DNA from 4 places in the Paenibacillus sp. CFBP 13594 genome. Region 2 is predicted to be linked to each of the others. Evidence: riboswitches for the same ligand, from Rfam matches in the RefSeq annotation. Region 2 holds a riboswitch; each other region holds the start of a gene.

Region 1 (4,398 bases), on a different contig from region 2:
AAGGACAGCGCCCAGGCAATTTCGCTTGAACTTATAGATAGATATATGATACTTTTACCTCATAGGATAGGCTTGGGAGGTCAAATCATGGAATTATTGAAACAACGAATTTTACAAGAAGGTGTGGTTATCTCGGATCAAGTATTAAAGCTGGATGGTCTGTTGAACCACCAGATTGATCCTGCATTAACGATGGAGATGGGACGTGAGTTTGCTGCCCGTTTTCGTGAAAGTGGAGTAACTCGGGTAATCACGGTAGAATCCTCAGGGATTCCGGTTGCGTTTGCCGCAGCCTATGAACTTGGGGTGCCCCTTGTATTCGCCCGTCGTAAAAAAACACTTCTGGCTGATCCTGATGCTTACTGTGAACGTGTACCGTCCTTTACCAAAGGAATTGTAACTGACATTATGGTATCCCGCGAGTTCATTCATGAGAATGACCGCATTTTGTTCATTGATGATATTATTGCCAATGGAGATGCGGCTCGTGGCGTCATCAAAATTATTGAGCGTTCTGGCGCGGAACTCGTCGGATTCGGCGTTGTGGTCGAGAAAAGTTTCCAGGCAGGGGCACGCACGATTCGTGAACAGGGTATTCCGGTGGAAGCCTTGGTACGCATTCGTTCCCTGAACGATGGAACAGTACAATTTGACGATAACGAAATGTGACATTTTAAAGGAATAGGGCCTATTTTTTGAACTATGCCTTTGCATGACCGCCGATTTCATTTATAATGGGGTTATGTTAGGGAGAGGAGGCAACACCATGGGGAACCAACCGGCAACAGAACAATTTTTTAATGATAAGCTGGCGGAATCGAAAGTTCATTTTGAACGTGCCCTAGATTGTAAACATACGGAATTCGATGACCTTTATCCCTATATGATTGAACATCCTCAATTTTTCTGGTACAAACGCTATGTTGCCTGGTCAGAATTACTGACGATTGTAGGCTTGTGCGAAGAGTTGTCCTTCTCTTGGAAAGAACAATTTACACCGCATCAAGTGGAGTACCTTGAAGAACGTGTGATGTCCGCCAAAGTGCTTGATTTTTGGTTCGAGAAGAACGACAGCAAAGAGCACGCGCAGCGGTAACTTTCAGTCGGGACATAATTTCGAATGACATGACAGTCTAATACAGTCACGTGAGACCTAAATGACATTTCATTTAGGTCTCTTTTTGTAAATAAATTTGGAATATAGGAGCCATGCGAATGATTAGTGATACAGAATTGGACGCCCTGCGTCTGTCAGGTGAGAAAGTTAGAGTAGTACGGGACGAGCTGGAATCGAACGATGTAACCGGGATTGTTGTTGCCTGGGATGGCGAGCAGGTACTTATCCGACGTCAGAATCGACGTGTAGTTAAGCTGGATCGCAGTTACAAATATCAGCTGTTCAGCGAGCCGCGCCAGAGTCCACTTAGTGAGTAATAGCTTATGATTATGGCAGAGCCATGAGCGTTTAAATGTTTGGAATTACCATGATATCTTGGCATAATTGGCTCACTCGGGAGAGAAGATAGGTACAGTGAGGAAGATCTGTAACTATAAGCCGAGAGGGTGTGCTACAAGCCATGACATTGATGAATGATAAAGTTCATGCCTACAAGGATCAGATTGGAGCATTAAGCGATGTACTGCCAGGTGTGGTGAAGTCGTATCATGAGTTTACCGGAGAATGTTTCCAACCTGGCGTGATTGATGCCAAGACAAAACAGCTAATTGCGCTTGGGATTGGATTATTCGCCAACAATGAGGTATGTACCTTCTACCATGTAGAAGAAGCCCGTGCCAAGGGAGCAACAGATCAGGAGATTATGGAGACCGTTGCGGTGGCCGGAGCTGTTGGAGGAGGACATGCCCTCTCTCAGGGTGCGATGCGAGTGCAGAAGGCGCTGAATTAGTAAGCGATGCAACATACATTTTTCTAAGTACAAAAAAGGCATCCGGTTAATAACCGATGCCTTTTTGTATGTGAATTACATTTTACCTAACATTTTATCATACATAAACTGTCCAGTTACCCGACGTGCTGTTACGTAACGATCATTGAAGTATGGATTCGATAACTTCGTGATGCTTACACCTTTACTGCTGGAGGCATGAGCGAATTGTCCGCCGCCGATATATACACCTGTATGTGAAATGCCTTTGCCTGTTGTATTAAAGAACACCAGATCACCTGTCCGAACATTGCTCTTGGATACTGGCGTACCTGCTTTGGCTTGCTGCTGAGAAGTACGTGGCAATTCAATGCTGTATTTGTTGAAAAGATATCTCATAAAACCAGAACAGTCGAAGCCGGCTACAGTCGTGCCACCCCATTTGTAAGGAATACCTGTCATGTTGTTCACTACGGAGTTGATACTGCTTGCCTCTGTGCTTGTTGCCCCGGATGTAAATAATACAGCTGCTCCAAAAATGGAGATAATCAGTTTTTTCAAAATCAATGTTCTCCCTTCGATGCCTACGGAGTTAGCTAAGGGTTCGGTAGAAGGTTCCCTATATTTCCTATGTATAAGAATAATTCACCCAAATTGGTTCCCCCGTTTTCAAACATGAAACTCGGCAATGAATAATTAAGTTTTTGTAACTATTTGAAACTATATTGCATAAATGCGTAATTGTCAAACCCATTTAAAACCCTTCGTAATACCTCAATGTTAGCGGAATTAAGGTTTTTATATGAAAGAAGGGATCAAGTTTGGGTACCATTCATGACAAAAACGTCATTATTGGTTCGTTTAAGACGAATTTGGATAAATAAATAGGTTTGTCATGAGTTAAAAGAACTATCCCGTTATGTAGAATTAGAGAGATTATATTCATTAAGTTGCATATATTGACAAAAATCGATTTTTTGCATATTATCTGATTATCCAATCCACATATTGGATTAAAATTGATTTTATTATGCGATAATTACGCGTTTCATAAGTAAAGTAGAAGTGGAAGATTTATAAAAACGAACATAGGAGAGTGTTACATTTGAAAGCAAAGAAAATAATTACTTTTGTCCTGGCATGTACGATGGTGTTCTCAGCAGTTGGAATGGCAGTTCTCCCTGTAGGGACGGTATCTGCTGCGGATGCTTCAGGTACTACAGCGAGTATTTCTGATATTTTGAAGAACCAGCTCCCGGATGGAGGTTGGAGAAAAGATTATAAACAGACAAGTGGAGAGTGGGCGAAGTCCACGATAGACAACAAGGCTACATACTCAGAAATTAGAAGATTGGCGAAGGAATTTAAAAAGACGAATGATCCCCGATACTCCACAGCTGCAATCAAAGGGATTAACTTTTTGATCAACATGCAGTATTCAAACGGCGGATGGCCACAAGTTTACCAAAGCTCCGGATATCACAAGCATATCACTTACAATGATGATGCCATGATTAACGTAATGATCATGCTGGATGAAGTAGCAGCACGCAAAGGTGATTTCTCGTTTATAGACAGCACACTTGCTAACCGTAGTAAAAATTCAGTTGCCAAAGGTGTGGAGGCGATTTTGAATACACAGGTCGTTTCAGGTGGTAAGCTGACAGCTTGGGGACAACAACATGATTCCAGTTCCCTTAAACCAGCGAGCGCAAGAATCTACGAAGTGCCATCGCTGACAGCTGGAGAGAGTGTAACGATTGTTAAATTTCTGAAAACCAGATCTGCTAACGCTAAAATTACCGCATCCATTAAAGGAGCGGAGGCTTGGTTTAACAAGGTGAAAATTACGGGGTACAAATATGAAAGAGCTAATGGAGATAGTAAAATTATCGCTGATTCCAAAGCTGCACCAATTTGGGCACGCTTCTATGAGATAGGAACAGATAAACCAATCTTTATTGGTCGTGACGGGGTAGTTAAATACAAATTAAGTGATATTGATAAAGAAAGAAGAGGCGGGTATGCATGGTATGGCAACTGGCCTTCCAAGCTGTAAATTGTAGTATGCTTCCGTTTTAATGAACCAAACTCTTAGTAGTTAAAGGTAAAGCCTGAATCGACATGGACGTCTGGTTCGGGCTTTATTGTTATTATTTTCAGTGTTGACATGATAGATTCCACATGATATATTACTTCTTGTCGCCGATATTGATCACGGAGATACAATATGCGGTCGTGGCGGAATTGGCAGACGCGCACGGTTCAGGTCCGTGTGGGCTAACCCCCGTGGAGGTTCGAGTCCTCTCGACCGCATCTAATAAAAAGACTCCTTAAGCGTTAGCTTAAGGAGTCTTTTTTTGCATTTTTTGATATAACACTAGATTTAGTATCCAACAGGTTAGTGTTTAGCTGCACGTACAGCAAATGTCTTCCATCAGCCATACGGAACGTTTATTGTGCTGCGGTAACATTAACGCTGTCAATATTTGGTCCTTCCGATCCAGTGGTA
Region 2 (4,398 bases):
CAGCCTGTTCCATACGATTCTGCTGCAGGCGGGACAGGGTCTGATGTGCTTTAACATGCGCCTGTCTGGTCTTGGCGCTTTGCGGTTCATAGGGAACCTGTATCAAATCGTCCACCGGGGAATCGGCAAGCAGCCGGAACTCAGTCCCTTTAATGACCGCAGCATCCAACTGGAGGCCTTCCACCCGAAAAGTCACATCGCCGCCGTATGACTTCCGAACGACCAAGTCTCCGATATTCATCAACGTAATCACCTCTACCCCATCGTATGGGCAGAGACCCGGTTTGGTTCATTCAAATTTTACAGCGCTGCACGTACCCCTGCTTCCCACATTACGGTGCTGAGTGTGGCATACTCTTGCAGACTCAACGTCTCTCCACGTCGGGACGGTTGAATACCTGCCTGCTCCAGCAGAATGTCTGCCTGTCCCCGGTTATCCTTTGTGAAGAAACGTGCTTTCAAGTTGTTTGAGATTGTTTTTCTCCGCTGGGCAAAAGAAGCCTGTACCACTTCGAAGTAGTGTGCTTCATCCGGAATCTCCACTGGCGGTTGCTCGCGCACTTTCAGCTTAATGACAGCCGATTCCACATTAGGTTGCGGAATGAAGACCGTGGGCGGCACAATACACACAAGCTCCGGCGTACTGTAATACTGAACTGCGATGCTTAGACTGCCGTAATCTTTTGATCCTGGTGCAGCAGCCATCCGTTCAGCCACTTCTTTTTGGATCATGACAACAATACTGTCTACCGGCAGCTTCTCTTCCAACAGTTTCATCATGATTGGAGTCGTTACATAATAAGGCAGGTTAGCCACGACACTGACTTTGTCCACGGATGCAAAATCCGTATTAAACAACTCAGCCAGATCAAGCTTCAACACATCCCCATGATGAACACGTACATTCGAATAAGGCTGCATCACTTCTCCCAGGATTGGGATCAAGCGCTGATCAATCTCTACGGCTGTGACAGGACCGGCTACCCGAGCCAGTCGCTCCGTAAGGGCTCCAATACCCGGCCCGATCTCTAGTGCGCCCTTGGACTCGTCCAGGTCGGCTGCATTAACGATTTTGTTCAGTATATTTTGATCGATCAGAAAGTTCTGACCCAGACTTTTCTTAAATGAGAATCCATGTTTTTGAATAATCTCCTTCGTTCGCTTGGGCGTTGCAATTTCTATCGTATCTTCCATGTCCTTCATATGCTCACAATCCTTCACGTTCAATTTGCGCTAATGCTGTAGAGAACTCTTCCCGTGTAATCTGAAATACACTGAGACGTTTGTGGAACTGCTTACCGTTACAATAACCGATGCCCAGCAGATTGCCCATCTCCATGCGACGTGCAGCAGCCTGCGGATGCACGATAAGTCCTGCCGCGATCAGGTCCTCCCAATCGATCAGACTCGGAGCACCTTCGTATGATGTATGTACGCGCGCCAGAGCATGACGGATCGCCTCTGGTGAGGCATTCTCCACCCCAATGTCTCCTTTGCGCGTTGCATCGGCTTCCGGAATGAAAGCATGCTTGCATCCAGGCACCTTATTCGCAATAATTTTACGAATGCGTTCGCCGGCATGATCCGGATCTGTCAGTACAATGACTCCCCGTCTCTCCTGAGCAAGCGCAATCCGCTTCAGAATGCGTTGGTTGATGGCTGATCCACCTGTTTCTATTGTATCGGCTTCCACGGCCCGACGGATGGCTACCGTATCATCACGGCCTTCCACCACAATGACTTCTTTTATCATGTTCCATTTCTTCCTTTCTAACGCAAAAAGAAGAGGAATATCCTCTTCTCTGCCAAACGGCGGGGGAGACTGAATTCAGACTCCTCCGCCGCATATTCCGCATGAATCATTCATGCAACTATTTTATAGCATTCCCATTTCAAAGTAAAACGATTTTAGTTCGCTTCCGGCTTCACCGGACCGATCACGTAGACCGTCTTGCCTTTCTTGCGTCCAAAATTCAGGGCATGCTTCACACTGTCATAATACACATCAATTTTGTTCCCTTTAATCGCACCGCCTGTGTCTTCCGCACGACGGAATCCCAGACCTTCGATATATACCCACCAGCCAATTGGAATGACTTTGGGATCAACCGCAATGGTGCGCCCTTCCGTTACACGAGTACCGGAAGCTGTTTTAGTTCCAATGCCAGGCTCTTCAGAAGAGTAGGCAGTCATGGATACATTTTTAAGTACTTTGGAGTATTTAAAAGAAGTCCCGGATACGGTAATCACTTTGCTGCCCGAGGCAGATGTTTTCTTCGAGTTCGTTGTTGTAGCCTTTTTGGTTGTTGAAGTTTGAGCCGATACGGTCTGAATCTCAGGTTCTTTCACGACCGGTTTTGCTTTGGTGCCGACAGCGATCACTTTATCTACACGATTATTCGCGACAGATTTGCGGACCATTTTTTTGGAGACCAATTCTCCATCCTGAAATACCTTTTCGATATGCTGCACAAGTTTGCCTTCTTTGCCGTTCACAACGACACGGTTATCCCCTTTGTACAAGCTAGGGTCAGCCGTTTTAATGACTTTGTAAGCGATCGGTTGCTCTACTTCGACTGTACGCTTTGTTACGCGCACTACACGGATCTTCATCTCCGCTTTGATCGCAGTTCCAAGCGCCGGATACACTTTATCATTACTTTCAACTTGAATACCTGATTTTTGAATTGCATCTTCTACCGATGAATCCGTTGTATACAGAGTCTTGGTGTCTCCGTCTGCCGTAATGTTAACTGGAACGGCCCGCTCAATAACAATTCGGTCTCCATCTGTAATTGCCCCGTTCATGGACATGGATACCTTATCGTGAGGGCTGACTGTGATCGACTGCTCCTCCAGCATTTCCTGAAGCATTCCTGTACGAGTCTCTACCACCTGAGCTTTGCCATCAATAACCAGTGAAATTTGTTTCCCGGCCTGACCGTAAACGACTAACAAGATCATGATTGTAAGCGCAATTGAGAAAATCGCGATCAATGCCATTTGACGCATGTTCTCATGCTTCCACCGCAACGCGAAAGACTTACTGGATGATCGTGACTCATGGGTCTCTTCTGGTTGGAATGTGCCCACTTCTCCGTCCTCCTTCATAGCCTCGCCGTCTAAAGTAATGCATGATGTCTTTGACGTGACTATACCAAATTTTCTACAGAACACAGATTGGACCAACATAATCCGGTTCTGCACCATGAATCAATCTTCGCAACATGATGTCATCCTCCTGAATACCTACCGTATGATGACAATATTTCTTTTATTCAAAAACAAAAAAGCCAAAGAAAGAGTGTAAGAGGAACTCTTTCGTGGCTTCCGAATGATTTTGAATATCGGAAATTCATGCACGAGGTTGCCTCTCTTTTTCCGCTTGCGAGGTTAGCTGTCGGGTTCGGGCGAAAGAGAGCCGCCCTATCTTGGGTCACCCGCTCATGGCGGACGCCCTTGAATTCACCCCGAGACCCAAAGAAGAAATCAAATACGGCTTCGCAGATCCCTTCGCTGCTTTTGGGTCAGCGAACGTTGCGCATCGGCCAAATACACCGATGTTTAAGCCCTATTGGTTCCCCCGCTCTCCGTTAACGGAGACTCAGCGAGACTGATTCATGAAAGTAATGTTGTTTCATCGGAAAGTGTCCCTTTGTTCATCCCCCGAACATCTGTCCAATTTTCCGCACAACAATTCACTGAAAAGATGATATCCTGTTTTGATGCATGTTGTAAAGCGTTGATCAAGTACGTTTTTCTGAATATTTGGTTAAAATATTGTAATATTCTTGATTTATTTGGATCAAAGAGCAAATTACCTCCGCTTACCTGCCTTTTTCGCCTCATTTGCTCGTTTTTTTAACGAATTCCAAATCGTTCCATGGCATTTTTGGTTGTTATTGCAGCAATTTCCTCCACCGAAATGCCTTTAATTTCCGCAGCTGCCTCTGCAACCAGACGTACATGCGCTGTCTCATTTCGCTTTCCACGATAAGGGTGAGGTGTCAAATATGGAGCATCTGTTTCAATGAAAAACCGGTCCATAGGAACCTTCTCCAGCACCTCTTTGGGCTGCTTTGCATTTTTGAATGTGATCGGTCCTCCGAAGGAGAGATGGAAGCCCATATCGAGACAACTTTTGGCTGTTTCCCAGCTACCCGAGAACGAGTGCATCACACCACCAACTTCACCCGCTTTCTCTTCACGCAAAATTCTTATGATATCCTCATGTGCATCCCGATTATGGATGACAATCGGCATGTTTACTTCACGCGCCAAAGCAATTTGTTGTCGTAATACGCGATGCTGTATTTCTTTTGGTGATGTATCCCAATGATAATCCAATCCAATCTCACCGATCGCAACCACTTTTTCATGTTTGCATAAAGATGCAAT
Region 3 (4,398 bases), on a different contig from region 2:
TTGCCAGCCTTAACTTCAGCAAAATCCTTATATTTCGTGAACAGTGAATCTACATACATCAAGACAAACAGCAAAACCGAACCAGATCCGGTCCAGACCAGCATCGCCAAAATATTCAAATCCATTTACACAGCCCCCACATATCAACATGAACCGCATTTAAAAGCGAAGGAGAAATACTCTTCTCCTCCGCTGGTTAACCCTGCTGACAACCAAGGTATTAGTTCTTATTATCGTACTGTTTCATCAATGCTGCGAGTTCGTCTTCAACAGCCTGATCTTTACCCAACTTCTCGAACTCTTCATCCAAAGACTTGCCTTTGGAAGACATTTCGTTACTTGCTTCCGCCTGTGCTTCCATCTGCATCATTTTCTCTTCCATACGCTTCATACCAGCACTTGCAGTATCAGAACCAAACCCATTCAACGCTTTGTTGATTTCAGTTTGGGCTTTTGCTGCATTGTAACGTGCTACCAGTGTTTCGCGTTTGTTCTTCATTTGAGTCAGTTGCTTACGCATCTCGTCGAGCTTGCCACGCAGGTTATCTGCCGAAGCCTTGTTTTGGTCATAGCTGGTTTTGTACTCAACCATCTTCTCCTCAGCAGCCTTTTTCTCTTCCAGGGCACGTCGAGCCAAATCCAGATTCTGAGCACGTGCCGCCGTATGCGCCTGCTCTTCACGTTTCTTCACAAGAGCTTCCTGCTCTTCGAATAACTGCTTGAATTTCTTCTCAATGGCGATCTGTTGAGCTACTGCCTTCTCTGCATCTTCCAAATCCTCTTGCATGTCACGGATATATTGGTCCGTCATCTTGATTGGATCTTCCGCTTTGTCAATAATGGCGTTGATGTTAGACATGGTTAGATCACGCAAACGTTTGAAAATGGACATTATGTTATTCCTCCTAGTCGATATTACATCGTATATAAACATACATACGTAACAATCTACAACTCGTTTCAATTTTAGCAAATAAAATCAAAACATTCGATGGCACTTATGTCAGGAAGATCGTTTATCTTTGTTCAGATGATCCTCCATCAACCTCTCTGCAGTCTGCACGATTTCGTCGATTTGCATCCGCGTGATGGAATCAAAATGAATACCCATGATTACCGTAACAGTTACTTTCAGCTGCAAGGCAGCCTTTCGGGCGAGCCGCTCACACAGCTCTTGTTCTTTATGCCCAGGAATACGGACCGTCGTCCCGCTTACGCGCTCATGATCCACGTAGAACGTGGCTACGGCGCCAATATGCGCCTTTCCTCCGGTAACGAAAAAAACCTTATCTTCTCCTGCTTCAATCACCTGTAAACGTATGGATTTCAAATCATATGTACTCATACCCATCCACCTATCCTTTTCTATATGTTATATATGGAGGAATTATGGCTGTCATGAGCTAAATCGGCAATGAAACTTCTCACACTGCGCATATTTTATGGAACCCCCGGGTATACCAAGGAGAACGTCATTTTGGAAAAGGAGGCCGATATTATGCGCGTACGCCTCATTATGCTGATGGTTATCGTTATTTTTCTCGGAGGATATCATGCTCCAGTTTCAGCGCGGGATGTTTCAAGCCCGCCAAGTGAATCAGTATCAGGTTCGGATTCTGCGGAAGAAGAACAACTGACATTGGGACAGTTACGTCAAAAATATGCCGACACGTTCAAAACCAATGGTCCTTCAACCAAGAAGGTTGCACTGACTTTCGATGATGTACCTGATCCACGGTTTACTCCACAAGTACTGGATGTATTGAAGAAATACAATGTCAGAGCTACATTCTTCATCGTGGGTAGTCGTGCTGAGAAACATCCGGATCTTGTGAAACGCATCATCAAGGAAGGGCATATGGTTGGTAATCACAGCTACAATCATCCTGAATTCAGTAAGCTGTCGATGAATGCCTTTCGCAAACAAATTTTACATACCGGGGATATTATTCGACGTTTGGCGGGATATACGCCCAAGATGATTCGGCCGCCTTATGGAGACATTAATGAAGAACAGCTGAGATGGGCTGCCAAACAACACTATAGCATTGTGAACTGGAACGTAGACTCCCTGGACTGGAAAGGCCTTTCAAAGGAACAGGTGAAAGATAATATTCTTTCTGCTGTAAAACCCGGCTCCATCGTTTTGCAACATGCTGGAGGCGGTGTAGGATCAAACCTGAACGGCACGGTTGAGGCTTTGCCTGAAATCATTGAAGAATTGCGTAATCGGGGATATGAACTGGTCACCTTGGACGAAATGTTGGGATTGCCAAAGGCCAAAGATTAGGATGACCGTGATACCAAATAATGAGAATATTAAAAGGGTGCTGTTCAATCGCGAATTAGCGACTGGCAGACACCCTGTTTGAATTCATTTTAAATGTTATTTTCTCTCTACTTCAGAATGTACAGCTCAATATCCTGAAAACCAAATGAGCTTACAGACTGTTTGCTACCCGGGATAAAGATATCAATCCGGTGACCTTTGATTGCACCGCCCACATCTCGCGCTGTGGCTACAAAAGCCTGTTTTGGCAATCCTGGATGGCTATGACCAGTTACCAGTACTTTGGTTCCGAGTGGAATTACACTTGGATCAACTGCAATCGTGCCCAGTTCAAGATCATTTCCGAAATAATCGACTGCACCCCAGCCTCCATTTTCAGACGGATCTGCAGAGTATGCCGTTGCTTTTACGTTCACAGCTTTGCTGTAATCGAATGTTTTACCCCAGGCTTGAACAACTTTGTTATCTGCGTTAACGTCCAAGCTCGCTGTAGTAACAGTCTTCGCTTGGGTCTTGCTCTCCGCTGCCGCAGCGGCTGCTACATTGTTTGACTTACCGGGAATCGTAATTTTCAAACCACCATAAATGTTGTAAGGCGAAATGTCGTTGTTTGCTTTAACTAACGTGTTAATTGCTACTCCGTATTGTTTCGATAAGGTGTAGAAGGTATCCCCCTCTTTGGCCACATGAACTGAATCGGCGTGAGCCGGAACGGCTTGAATGAGCATTGCTGTTGTCATTAATGCTACTGCTGTTTTGGCTATACGTTTCTTGTTAATCATGGTCTTCCTCCCTCATTGTGCCTGCGAAGTTAGTTGTCGGATTCGGATGAGGAGCCCATCCTATAGGTTCATCATTACATTTGAAACGATATGTACCCCTAATTCACCCCAAGCAGTGTGCTGTAGATCTTCCCCCTGCACAATCTGCATCGTTACATCCCCCGCACTCCCTGTCCGGAAGTTTCGGCAGAGTTCAATATATCACAATTTTGTAACCTGAACTTGTAGTAATTCTTACCAAATGGTTTTAACATGTGTAAGCACGTGTAAGAATACTGAATACTCTAAAACTGTTGGGCGAGATGTCCCCTATATATTTGGTAACAGAATAGTTACTTTTCCGAATCCTATATTTGATTATTTTCAAACAAAAAATAGCGTCACCGACTCGAGGTCAGTAACGCTATTTAATCACTTCATTTAGAGTACTTTCGCAAGAAAATCACGTGTACGTGAATTTTTCGGTGCTCCAAACACCTCATCAGGTGTTCCCTCTTCCACAATAACCCCGCCATCCATGAACAGGATCCGGTCTCCCACTTCACGTGCAAAACCCATCTCATGGGTTACGATGACCATCGTCATCCCGCCTTCTGCAAGACGTTTCATGACATCCAGTACCTCACCGACCATCTCGGGGTCCAATGCCGACGTAGGCTCGTCAAACAGCATGACATGAGGCTGCATGGCCAATGCTCTAGCAATGGCGATCCGCTGCTTCTGTCCACCGGACAGCTGATTCGGGAATGTATCTTTTTTATCATACAAGCCCACGGTATTAAGCAAATCAGCAGCAATCTTCTCCGCTTCCAGAGTAGATTGTTTCTTCACTTTAATCGGAGCGATCGTGATATTTTGCTCTACCGTTTTGTGTGGGAACAGGTTGAAGTGCTGGAACACCATGCCCATTTTCTCACGAGTTGCGTTGATGTTATGCTTGGGGTCCGTGATTGACACGCCTTCAAAATCAATCTCTCCTGAGGTAGGCTGTTCCAGTAGGTTCAAACAACGCAAGAATGTACTTTTACCTGAACCGGAAGGACCGATGACCACGACAACCTCACCTTTGCCAATCGTCACGTTTATGCCCTTAAGCACATCGTTATTACCATAAGATTTGTGTAATTGTCTAACGTCTATCACTTGCACTCAACTTCCTTTCCAGTCGTCCCAGCAGCTTGGACAAAATGAACGTCATTACAAAGTAGATGGCTGCTGCAATCAAAAATGGACTCAATCCTTGGTACGTAATGTTTTTGACAACACTTGCCTGATACATAATATCCACCATACCGATAACGGAGATAATGGAGGATTCTTTAATGA
Region 4 (4,398 bases), on a different contig from region 2:
GGCAAAGATCTGTTCGAGCTGGCTGAATTCAATCCAGGGGTGCAGAGCACGTGCAAGTCTGATCAATCGTTTACCCATGGCGGCAGCTTGTTCTCTGAGATCTCCAGGGGTTCGCTGAACATGGACGAGCTTGTCGATTAGAGCTATCCGCCATGTATCCTTGTGATCTGCTGCGGTATAGATGCCTTTGATGGCCATACCTTCAAGACGAACGATGCTGGGATGCAACTGACAACGCATGAATGATTCGAGATCTTCAGCATTACGAATGGTACCCTCCCTGATATGGATATCCATGCCGAAGGAATGGGTGAACCCTCCAACCTGAATAGAGGAATCAAGCAGGTTGACATAATCGAGCAGCTTATTCCCACGGTTCACAATCATTCGCCTCCTGTGTTCGTTAAATGTCACTTATAGTGACATTTATAATCCTTTTTGTTTGCTTTATGTTTATAAATCCGAATTATATGATAGTTATCTTCCCATAAATGTCCGCTTTTTGTCAATGGTATCCGTGAAATTTAATGGATTAAATCTTAAATTTAATATTTGTGTTATTTTATATAACTTAATGTGTTATTTATGTGGTGGAGTGCAGGGAGAACTATTATAGAAGGAAGGACTATATATAAATGAATCAACAAGATCGGCTCTTACCGAAAAAGAGGAGATCAAATCTAATAATATGCAGTTCATGGGTAAAGATGACGAGATTATGCGATTTTTGATGAAAATGCCTAGCTGAAAAAGTAGTATTAAAAAATACTTTACTTTTAGTTCTGAACCCGGTATAATCAATTCTGTTGCCGATTATTTACGACATGCGGTCGTGGTGGAATGGCAGACACGCTATCTTGAGGGGGTAGTGGGCGTATGCCCGTGGAGGTTCGAGTCCTCTCGACCGCATCATATGAACGATGAAGAAGAAGCTTTCCGTTATTGGAAAGCTTCTTTTTTTGTCTTTTTCGAACAGTATGACATCTGGGTTGAGAAAAAAAGCCATCCATTACCGGGGCAATGGTGCTCTACCTTACGGCTACGGGTGGCCTGTGTATTATTTTTGAAGTAAGTTCTTGATATCTTCTTCAATCTTGTCCGGTGTTGTTTTGGGAGCATAACGTTTCAGTACCTGTCCGTTCTGATCCACAAGGAATTTGGTGAAGTTCCATTTGATTGCTTTGGAGCCGAGCAGGCCAGGAGCTTCTGTGCTAAGGTGTTGGAAAAGAGGGTGAGCGCTTGAGCCGTTCACATCAATTTTCTCAAACATTGGGAAGCTTACGCCATAATTCATCTGACAGAACTCGGCAATATCGTCGGAAGATCCTTTTTCCTGTGCAAACTGGTTGCTTGGGAAACCAAGAACTTCAAATGGAGCATCTTGAAACTTGTCTTGCAGTTCTTGCAGACCTTTGAATTGAGGAGTAAGGCCGCATGAGCTTGCCGTATTCACAATCAGGAGCACTTTGTCACGGTAGTCGGACATTTCAACTTCTTGACCGCGAAGGGTATTCACTTTGTAATCGTAGACTGTCATCTAAATCGCCTCCATTTATTTACTCTTATATCTTCTATTATATTGGCTACAATTAAATATTGCAAAACTAATGTGGTGTTAATAGCATCAAAACAGGCAAGTTGTGCAGAATACGTGAATGAATTGCGAAGTGATTTTCGTCAGAGTGAGAATTAGATAGCCTTGAAGAGGTGGATAGAGTATAACCTTATTGTAAGCGTTATTATAAACGAGTATTGGCAAAAATCTGCCGATTTGGTGATCTGTAAGGACTTTACACCGTCATGGCGGGGGTGTATGATTCATAACGTAATTTCAATTTAAACTAAATTGTACTTGAAAAACGAAACAAACGATAATATCGCTCGATCTTACCTTAAGATATACGAACGATGTTTTAATCGCTGAGTTTCCATTCATTGATGAATGGGAAACGGGGGAACCAACGGAATGCGCTGTCCAGGACAGTGGGCATTCATGGGGTGAATTTTCCGGTGACAGCCGGAAATAGGGCGACTCTCGCGCCCGAATCCGTCAGCTAACCTCGTAAGCGTTAAAGGGAGAGGCAACAAGCCGTACGCTGGTTCATGGTGTTTTCGCCATGGGTTATTTAAGAAGCGTTCGGGAGGCCTTGGTCCCCCACGCTTCTTTTTTGTTGTCTTTTCACGCCAAGGGAGGAACGAATGATGGATACTGAGATGATTTTAGTGACTGCTCCAAATGAAGCAGGACGCAAATTTATTAAATTGCTGATGTACAAAAAAATGCCGTTTGCCGTTCTAACCAACAGTGCAGGGGAAGAGCGCAGACTCCGTAGAATCGGAGTAGAACATGTCATTCGCATGAATACAGCTGCAGCTCAAAAATGGTTTTTGCCGCAGGGCAGCGTAGGTAACGTGTTTATTTTCGAGAACAGCCTGAATCTGACCTGTCGTTATTTACAGATCTGTCGTTCATGGACTTCGAAATCCCTGTGCGTGATTACGGAGCAGAGTCATCCTAAGGGCATCTATCGGGGCATGGGCGCAGACCGGATTGTATATTCGCTCAATGGGGAAGTTGGCTTTCTCCTCAATGGTTAATGCCATAGCTTGTGATTGCTCAGGTGTAAGGTGCCTGTTATAATTGAATGTATCGATAAACGGAAGTTTGAGGAGACTCATGCGTGATGGTGAGTCTTCTTTTTTATGCTTACAAGGAGGAATTGGTGTGCCGGATGTAGGTGGATTGAAATGGTTGTTTTTTGATGTTGGAGATACGCTGGTGGATGAATGGGAGCCGGTTGATGATATTATCGGACAGTTCGTCCGTGAAGCTTGTGCTTTGGGGTATCCGGTGACAATTGAGGCGGTACGCGAACTGTTTGCGAACTGTTACCGAAAATATGAGCAATGGCCTATGAGAGTGGCGATTCGCACATTCGTTGAAGACGAGGGACACCAAAAACAGATTCAGGACAAGCTGAAATTTCAAAAAGATCTTGAACATCCTTTTCCTTCAGCGGATTCCGTTCTTCAGCAGTTGTCACGGTATTATCGCATTGGCATTATTGCCAATCAGAGTCCTGGAACGGAAGAGAGACTGGAGAGCTACGGCTTGCGGAAGTATGTTGATGTTCTGGCGTGTTCGGCTGAAGAAGGAGTGTCCAAGCCAGACCCTGAGTTATACGCTGTGGCCTTGAAGCAGGCTGGTTGTGAACCGGAGGAAGCCGTCATGATCGGTGATCGGATTGATAACGACATTATACCTGCTCGGAAGCTGGGCATGCGTACGATTCGAATTATGCAGGGTTACGGAAGATTCCAGCCAGAACTATCGGATGACAAACGTGCGGATTGGACTGTGGATTCATTGGATCAACTCCTGCCGTTACTGATGCCAAATCAGAATTAGATTCAGATGGTTATTTATTGGAGTATGAGTTTTATTATAAAAGGAAACATGTTGCTGTATTGCAACAATAAAGGCTGATCAACTTGGGTATAGAATACCGGAGTTGATCAGCCTTTTTAGGATTTAGTCGATAAGAACGAGATTAGAATAACCGAATCGTCTGAATGATCAGATATACATTCAGCACAACGATAATCGCGGCAATGACCCATGAGATGATTTTGAGCCACAATTTGTTGGCGAATGCACCCATGCTTTTTTTATCACTTGTGAACAACACCAGGGGAATCACAGCAAAGGGCAGTTGAAGCGACAGCACGACCTGGCTCAAAATGAGCAGTTCTTCTGTGCCATGTTCTCCTGCAATGGCTGTCACAATTACCGCCGGGATGATGGCGATCAGACGTGTGACCAGTCTGCGCAGCCAAGCCGGAATTCGAATGTTCAGGAAACCTTCCATAACGATCTGCCCAGCGAGTGTACCTGTAAGGGTAGAGTTCTGACCTGATGCTAGCAGCGCCACACCGAACAGAATACTTGCAACCGTAGTACCCAATAGAGGTGTCAGCAGATGATAGGCATCTGCGATCTCGGCAACCTGCGTCATACCAGCACTGTGGAATACAGCAGCAGATACAATCAGGATGGCCGCATTGATGAACAAAGCCAGTGTCAACGCGATTGTAGAATCCATGGTCGAGTACCGAATAGCTTCTTTTTTGCCCTGTGGGGTCTGTTCGATCTGACGGGTCTGCACAATGGAAGAATGCAGATACAGATTATGCGGCATCACAGTTGCTCCAATAATACCAATAGCGATATAGAGCATGGCCGGGTTTTGCAAAATCTCAACATTTGGTACAAAACCATGGAGAACACCGCCCATATCGGGTTTCGCCAGGAAGAGGTCAATCCCGAAGCAGAGGGCAATGGTCGCCATTAGCAGAATGACGAGTGTTTCCAAAGCGCGGAAACCTTTGTTTTGCAGT

The links. Region 2 has a riboswitch for cyclic di-AMP ahead of IFU39_RS30825 (3D domain-containing protein). Riboswitches for the same ligand answer to the same signal wherever they lie in the genome.
Region 1: it holds a riboswitch for cyclic di-AMP, as region 2 does, so the genes downstream of both, IFU39_RS10160 (C40 family peptidase) here and IFU39_RS30825 (3D domain-containing protein) in region 2, are expected to answer to the same signal.
Region 3: it holds a riboswitch for cyclic di-AMP, as region 2 does, so the genes downstream of both, IFU39_RS02480 (3D domain-containing protein) here and IFU39_RS30825 (3D domain-containing protein) in region 2, are expected to answer to the same signal.
Region 4: it holds a riboswitch for cyclic di-AMP, as region 2 does, so the genes downstream of both, IFU39_RS13635 (hypothetical protein) here and IFU39_RS30825 (3D domain-containing protein) in region 2, are expected to answer to the same signal.

Annotation. Positions count from the first base shown of each region.
Region 1 is NZ_JACYVQ010000002.1:614,054-618,451, reverse strand. Features, by position in the region: gene IFU39_RS10180 (xanthine phosphoribosyltransferase) at 88-669, shown strand; gene IFU39_RS10175 (hypothetical protein) at 767-1,096, shown strand; gene IFU39_RS10170 (hypothetical protein) at 1,216-1,434, shown strand; gene IFU39_RS10165 (carboxymuconolactone decarboxylase family protein) at 1,578-1,907, shown strand; gene IFU39_RS10160 (C40 family peptidase) at 1,983-2,447, opposite strand; cyclic di-AMP (ydaO/yuaA leader) riboswitch at 2,453-2,584, opposite strand; gene pelA (pectate lyase) at 2,992-3,945, shown strand; tRNA gene IFU39_RS10150 (tRNA-Leu) at 4,119-4,202, shown strand; gene IFU39_RS10145 (carbohydrate-binding protein) at 4,341-4,398, opposite strand, start outside.
Region 2 is NZ_JACYVQ010000017.1:14,844-19,241, reverse strand. Features, by position in the region: gene yabG (sporulation peptidase YabG) at 1-241, opposite strand, end outside; gene rsmA (16S rRNA (adenine(1518)-N(6)/adenine(1519)-N(6))-dimethyltransferase RsmA) at 301-1,203, opposite strand; gene rnmV (ribonuclease M5) at 1,208-1,753, opposite strand; gene IFU39_RS30825 (3D domain-containing protein) at 1,909-3,093, opposite strand; cyclic di-AMP (ydaO/yuaA leader) riboswitch at 3,367-3,620, opposite strand; gene IFU39_RS30820 (TatD family hydrolase) at 3,862-4,398, opposite strand, start outside.
Region 3 is NZ_JACYVQ010000001.1:518,136-522,533, reverse strand. Features, by position in the region: gene IFU39_RS02500 (DUF350 domain-containing protein) at 1-125, opposite strand, end outside; gene IFU39_RS02495 (PspA/IM30 family protein) at 221-892, opposite strand; gene lpdD (prenylated flavin chaperone LpdD) at 1,004-1,345, opposite strand; gene IFU39_RS02485 (polysaccharide deacetylase family protein) at 1,499-2,290, shown strand; gene IFU39_RS02480 (3D domain-containing protein) at 2,398-3,072, opposite strand; cyclic di-AMP (ydaO/yuaA leader) riboswitch at 3,075-3,271, opposite strand; gene IFU39_RS02475 (amino acid ABC transporter ATP-binding protein) at 3,493-4,215, opposite strand; gene IFU39_RS02470 (ABC transporter substrate-binding protein/permease) at 4,202-4,398, opposite strand, start outside.
Region 4 is NZ_JACYVQ010000003.1:629,878-634,275, forward strand. Features, by position in the region: gene IFU39_RS13620 (urease accessory protein UreF) at 1-381, opposite strand, end outside; tRNA gene IFU39_RS13625 (tRNA-Leu) at 827-909, shown strand; gene IFU39_RS13630 (glutathione peroxidase) at 1,058-1,537, opposite strand; cyclic di-AMP (ydaO/yuaA leader) riboswitch at 1,909-2,084, shown strand; gene IFU39_RS13635 (hypothetical protein) at 2,203-2,598, shown strand; gene IFU39_RS13640 (HAD family hydrolase) at 2,726-3,409, shown strand; gene IFU39_RS13645 (Nramp family divalent metal transporter) at 3,552-4,398, opposite strand, start outside.